2 regions of the Paenibacillus sp. FSL R7-0345 genome follow, and region 2 is predicted to be linked to the other one. Evidence: a T-box and tRNA genes for the amino acid it is inferred to sense, from the RefSeq annotation. Region 2 holds a T-box; the other holds one or more tRNA genes.
The links. A T-box is a leader RNA that pairs with one kind of tRNA and senses whether it is charged. The one in region 2 lies ahead of lysS (lysine--tRNA ligase), so its partner is inferred to be a tRNA-Lys.
Positions count from the first base shown of each region.

Region 1 (3,416 bases), 940 kb from region 2:
ACATACTAGGTATTTCCTCAGGCGGGTCGCTTGGTGCAACCTTCGCCATTCTTGTCGGCTTTGGGACTATGGGTTTTCTCGGGCAGACGGGCGTAGCCTTCTGGGCCTTTGCCGGTGCCGTTGGCGCCTCCCTGCTTGTACTGCTCCTGGCCAATGCCGGCGGCAAAATGACCTCTGTCAAGCTTGTGCTCGCCGGTATGGTCATAAACGCGTTATGTACCGCTTTTGCCAACTTTATTGTCTATTTCGCCAACAATGCCGAAGGCATCAAAACCGTTACCTTCTGGACTATGGGCAGCCTGGCCGCCTCAAGCTGGGATAAGCTGCCGCTGATTGCCGTATCCATCACTGTAGCCGCTTTATTCTTCCTGATGCAGTTCCGCGCCCTGAACGCCATGCTGCTTGGTGATGAAGCTGCTGTCACGCTGGGAATTTCCTTAAGCGCATACCGCAGAGCCTATATGATTCTCACCGCCCTGATCACCGGTATCATGGTCGCCAGCTGCGGAATGATCGGCTTCGTCGGCCTGATTATCCCCCATCTGGTCCGGGGACTTGTCGGCTCAGACCACCGCAGACTGCTTCCGGCTTCCATTCTGTTCGGGGCAATCTTCATGATCTGGACAGATGTTATCGCCCGGACCATTGTTCCGAATGTGGAGCTGCCGATCGGGATTATCACCGCCCTGATTGGTGCACCGATGTTCATGTACATGCTGGTCAAAAAAGGCTACGCGTTTGGAGGCAAATCATAATGAATTTAAACGTTGAACATCTGACGGTTTCTTTTTCCAATATCAATATTGTCAAGGATGTATCGCTCAAGGTCCGTAACAAGCAATTTGTCGGCCTGATCGGACCAAACGGCTGCGGGAAATCCACGCTTCTGAAAAGCATTTATAAAGTCATCAAGCCCAAGCAGGGCGATGTCTTTCTCGCTGATCTGGATGTCATTAAGGCAAGCCCTAAGCTTGTTGCGCAAAAGCTCGGCGTTGTTGGCCAGTTCAATGAGCTGAGCTTTGATTTTACTGTACGTGAGATGGTCGCGATGGGCCGGACCCCGCATAAGGGGATGCTGGAGAACGACAATAAGCAGGACCAGGACATTGTTAACGGGGCCTTGCGCAAGGTTAGTCTGGAGGGGCATGCAGATCGCAGCTATAACTCCCTCTCAGGCGGTGAGAAGCAGCGTGTCATTCTGGCGCGTGTGCTGGCCCAGCAGCCGGAATTCATGATTCTCGACGAGCCGACCAACCATTTGGACATTAAATACCAGCTGCAGATTCTAAACATTGTCAAAAAGCTGGACATCGGCATCCTCGCCGCACTCCACGACCTTACACTTGCTGCCGAATACTGCGATTATCTGTATGTGATGAAGCAGGGACAGGTTGCCGCCAGCGGCAAGCCCGAGGACATTTTGACAAAAGAGCTGATCGGCCAGGTCTTCGACGTAGCCTGCGAAACCTATCGTAATCCGGTAACCGGAGCACTGGGTATTGCTTATCTGGAGACTAGATAATTTGTGCATAAAAGAGAGCGCCTCCTGTTGGTTAAGGAGACGCTCTCTTAGTGTTTAACTAAATAAAAAAAGAACGGCATCGCTGCCGTTCTCTGTGTGATGGACTCTCAGGGGCTCGAACCCTGGACAAATAGATTAAGAGTCTACTGCTCTACCAACTGAGCTAAGAGTCCATATCATGTAATCTGTATTGAATATTGCTCTCAAAAGGAACTCTTATAATATACCTCGCGGTGAGAGTAATGTCAACTGTTTTTTTATTTTATTTAAACATAGTAAACTTGAGGTATTTATCAAACTACATTGAGGAGGAAACTGTCTTATGAACTTAAGCCTGAATTGGATTACACTTCGAGTCCGCGATCTGGAGGCCTCCCTTCATTTCTATCACGGGATTCTCGGTCTTCCCATTGAACGGCAATTTGAAAGCAGAGGCAGACAGATTGTGATGTTAGGCCGAGACGGGCAGCCCAAGATTGAGCTGATTCAGGGAAGTGAGCCTGCACTGAAACCGGAATCCGGCGTATCTGTCGGCTTTGAAGCAGAGTCACTGGACGATGCCATCGAAGAATTGAGCAGTCACGGCATCCCGGTCGCCCGCGGCCCCATCTCGCCGAACCCGCATCTGCGGTTCTTTTATGTGCTGGACCCGGACGGCTTTGAGGTACAGATTGCAGAGCATAGCTAGTCTTAATTGTTAGCTTAGCAACCCGGTCCCGCAGTTAAATAATGTGCAAAAAGGCTGCCCCTTCTCATAAGGGCGCAGTCTTTTTTTGCATGAACTGGAATGCCCGGCTGGTGCTCTCTACATCTAATTCCTGTACGATTTTGGCTTAAGCAATGTAAGAGTTACTGTCACTGCATTATCAACAAATGACCGTTCAGGACGGGATTTCATAAGTACAGTCAGCCCTATCAGGGATACAGTCAGAGTCTGAGCCAGAGACTTGGCATTTACACTGTCGTCCAGCTCACCCGATTGCAGCCCCCGTTCAATTGCTTCCTCAAAAATAACCGAGAGATACATTTGATGTTCTCTTGTCAGGATTTCAAACTTCTCGTCATGCGGCGAAAGCTCCACCATCGTATTGATGCAAAAGCATCCCCGGCTTGTAGACTGACTGTACTCTGTCTCCACCAGATTTTCAAAAAAAGTCCGGAATTCTTCCCTGACCGAAGAATGATTCTGAAACCTGGCCCGGACGTCCGCTGCATGAGAACGCGTGTATTTCCGCAGCGCTGCTTCAAACAATGCTTTTTTGTCCCCGAAGGCTGAGTATATGCTTGGCCGCTGAATCCCCATTGCTGATGTCAAATCGCTTAATGAGGTAGCTTCGAATCCCTTTTCCCAGAACAGCTGCAGCGCTGCATCCAAGGCCTTTTCCTCGTCAAACTCCCGTAGCCTTGCCATCTAACCCCTCTTTTCATATCGAATGGTATGTAATAAAGGTAGTATTTCGTGTTTATTATGTCAAGGTAATCTCTTGATTTAATTAAGATTAGATAACAGTCATTGACAAAATAAATGGTGTTCCATTATAGTTAGCGAAACAATAACATACCGATCAGTATGTTATTATATGCTAAGGAGTGATAATGATCAGTATGCACAAACGTCATAACCTTTTGATCGCCAGCATGACAGAATTTACAGATGCAGAAACCGATTCAGTACAGAAAGCACCTTCGTCTGCCTCTATGCCCCGGCCGCTCGCCCTTTTATTTGCCATGACCTGCGGACTTGCTGTTGCCAACATTTATTACGCGCAGCCTTTGCTGGACACCCTTGCAGGTGAGTTCGGGATCACGCCTTCCTCCATAGGTATTGTCATTACAATTACCCAGCTGTGTTACGCTCTGGGTCTGCTGCTGCTGGTGCCGCTCGGGGATTTGG
Region 1 is NZ_CP152002.1:2,336,358-2,339,773, reverse strand. Features, by position in the region: gene NST84_RS09745 (iron ABC transporter permease) at 1-755, shown strand, start outside; gene NST84_RS09740 (ABC transporter ATP-binding protein) at 755-1,522, shown strand; tRNA gene NST84_RS09735 (tRNA-Lys) at 1,623-1,695, opposite strand; gene NST84_RS09730 (VOC family protein) at 1,845-2,210, shown strand; gene NST84_RS09725 (TetR/AcrR family transcriptional regulator) at 2,334-2,933, opposite strand; gene NST84_RS09720 (MFS transporter) at 3,221-3,416, shown strand, end outside.
Region 1: it encodes a tRNA-Lys, which carries the amino acid that the T-box ahead of lysS (lysine--tRNA ligase) is inferred to sense. The anticodon was not compared.

Region 2 (3,416 bases):
GTCAGGCTCAGCGTATACGATAACAGCCTCGTCCTCTTCCAGCACATCGCGCACATCAACATCGGCTTCAATGAGCAGCTCCATTACTTCTTCAGCGGATTTGCCTTCCACACCGATAACAGCTGTCGGATCAAACATATACGTTACTGATCCGCTGACGCCCATATTGCCGCCGTTTTTGCTGAATGCGGAACGGACAAGCGGTGCCGTGCGGTTCACGTTATTGGTCAATGCGTCGATGATGATCATCGAGCCGTTTGGACCGAAGCCTTCGTAACGCAGCTCCACATAGTTTTCGTCGCCGCTGCCTTTGGCTTTTTCCAAAGCGCGATCGATGATGGCCTTCGGTACATTATAAGTCTTGGCGCGTTCCAGAACGACCTTCAGTGCACGGTTCGATTCAGGGTCCGGTTCGCCTTTCTTCGCTGCTACATAAATCTCAACGCCAAATTTGGCGTAGACCTTACTTGTATTGGCATCCTTGGATGCTTTCTTCTCTTTAATATTATTCCATTTACGGCCCATAGTGTTCGACTCACTTTCCAACATAAGTTATAAACAGTCCGTTATATTATAACTCTCTTGGGACGATCCCGTAAAGGGCAACAGGGCTCCGTTTAGAAGTCCAGCAGCGCCAGCACACGCTCTTTGCCCAGTGCCTGAACAAGAACAGGAATTCTCGGGCCTTCCGGCTGCTGCAAAATCAGCTGATAAAGAATGGAAAACAGCGACTTCTGGTTGCTTCTCATCGTCTTTTTGTCAGCATCGTGACAAATGGCGTACACCTGCTGCATGAATTCTTTTTCATCGGAAAATCCGGTACGGAGCAAGCCGCAGAATGCCATAACCCGCTCCTGTTCGGCAGCTTCCAGCGATTGATACAGCACCCGGTCCGGACTGGTGTTCACCGTAACCAGCTTGTGCGGAGCATATTCTCTGATCCAGTGCTCAGCCCGTTCTGCGGTTTGCCGGAATAATCCTTCATTACCGCCGCTTCCGCCATCCTGGTTCAGCAGTTTTTGCAGAAGTGTGCAGTCCCAGTTGATCAGCGGCAGTAACGCCGCAGCCTGGCTGAAGCCCGGCGCTTCCGCATCAGCAGGATTTCGTAAGGTTAGTTCCAGAGCGGCACGGATGTCCTCACTCTCCAATTGTCCGGCGGCAAATGCTTTACGGTACCGTTCGAATTCCGTATAGTTCCGCAGCACATCCTCATCCAGGCCGATACTGAAGGCCGCATCCGGCTGGTATTTGGCGAACATAAACAGAATCGGCTCCGGCCCGTATACCTTCAGCAGGTCCTCCGGCGTATAGTTATGGCCAGACGAGCTGGACATTTTGGCATGACTGCCTTTAATGCTGATGAACTCATAGGGAACGTAATACGGCGGCTGATTTCCGAATATTTTCTTCGCCATGACCTTGGCAACATTATAGCTCCCCGTCTCGGATGAATGATCCCGGCCGCCCGGCTCGAACACAACCTGCTCCATCCCCCAGCGCATCGGCCAGTCTATTTTCCAGTGCAGCTTGATGTTTGAGGCTTGCGGAACGTGCAGCGTATTGTAGCAGCCGCATTTGCAGCTATAAATGATGTCCTCTGACTCCCCGTCAAAAGCGTGCACGCTGGTCGTATCTTTTCCGCAACGCTCGCAGTAGACCTGAATCGGGTAAAAGGCCGCCCGGTCCTCCTCTGTGGCTTTGCCTGTTTTGAACATCATCAGAATATCGTATATTTCCCCTCTGCTGCGCAGGGCATGGAGTATGGCCTGATTATATCGGTCCGACTGATATTCACGGCTCTGGTAGATAAATTCAGGTAGGATGCCAAAAGCGCCCAATGCCTGTTCAAACTCCTGCTCGTAGTGCTCAGCATAGGAAGTATGGCCGCCGCATGGACATGGGACCTTGGTGTACGGCAGGCCGATATACTGCTCATAAGAAGCATCCAGCTGTGCCGGAACTTTACGGAACCGGTCGAAATCATCCCACGAAAAGATAAAACGCACTTTTTTACCTGCTTGCTGCAGCGCCCGTGTAACGAAATAGGTGGTGACGATCTCGCGGAAATTGCCGATATGAACCGAGCCTGACGGGCTGATGCCCGAGGCGCATACAAAAGTCTGACGGTCCGGATGATTACTAATTAAGTCGTTTGCGATTTTTTGTGCCCAATGCATATTAATGATCTCCTCTGTATTGTAGTAAAAAAACAAAAAAGCCCCCGCCTCAAGATTGTCATCTTGAGGACGGGAGCTGTCATAAGCACCGTGGTACCACCTCTGTTCGCGGACATGTTGCCAGGACCGCCTCTTCGGGTACGGCCATCACGCTTATACCCTAGCTCTTTAACGGGAGCTCCCGTCATATCATCCTTGAGTGTCTGACACTCAATTCCATATGCAGCTCAGAGACTTTATTCGTCAGGCACATTGCTGCTCCATTTCACCGGGCTGGAGCTCTCTGGGAACAACGTTTGCTTAACTACTCTTCTCATCATCGCTTTTCTTATCCAATTAAACCTATTTAAACATGATTTGAGGTGCTTTTTCAAGCTGAAATTTCAGGCTACAATTCAAACTACAGCTCAATGAAAAAGATTTTGAATACGCCTAAGTAACGCTTCTTCGCAGTGATATCACCAAGAAAGGTCGTGTTGTCCTGAATGTCCGGAAGACTAAAAACGGAAAAAACTATGTAGTTATCTCTCCCTGCAATATTCTCCACCAGCGGCCGCACCACAGTCTGATTAAGACCTTCAGGCAGCGGCGTGCCCAGCATTTCCTGCAGATCATCCGCAGCATATTCCGCAAAATCCTCAATGGACGGATTAAGCAGCGCAAGCACTCCTGCCAAAATTATTAGCACAATGAACAGATTCCTGATTCTTCCCGGCCTGGCCCGGCGCTCCACCCGCTGATCAACATATGGATCCATATCATCCCTCCTGCTAAAACAATAATTCATTTGGTGATATATGTAAATGATGTTTTGTGTTGGATCTAACCAATGCTGAATGTTACTGACGGGTATTCAATGCTGCTATTTTCTGCTACACTGGCTTAACTATTGTTACAGAGGAGCTATTTGCATGATACTGAAGGAATCTTTTGCGCCACTATTTCTGTTGTTCACCCTATTAGCAATCATCGTCTGGATGATCAGCCTGGTAAAGCCGTCGCTTTTCACACGCAGGAGTTCAAACGCACCTGTCCGGAAATCGCGTAAGCAAGTTAACACACTCTCCCTTCTTGCCGGTGCTGTAAGTTTTGTCTTTTTTGTTGTTACAGCGCCTGGAACCTCACTGCTTGAAAAAGCTGAATCTATACTGAATTCTATCAACGATAGCGAAGTTACCAGTACATACGCACCCGCTTCCGGCTTAATGGAAGCCGAAGTCACCTCGATCACCGACGGCG
Region 2 is NZ_CP152002.1:3,272,549-3,275,964, reverse strand. Features, by position in the region: gene NST84_RS13955 (YebC/PmpR family DNA-binding transcriptional regulator) at 1-525, opposite strand, end outside; gene lysS (lysine--tRNA ligase) at 618-2,177, opposite strand; T-box leader at 2,240-2,506, opposite strand; gene NST84_RS13945 (hypothetical protein) at 2,578-2,934, opposite strand; gene NST84_RS13940 (thermonuclease family protein) at 3,089-3,416, shown strand, end outside.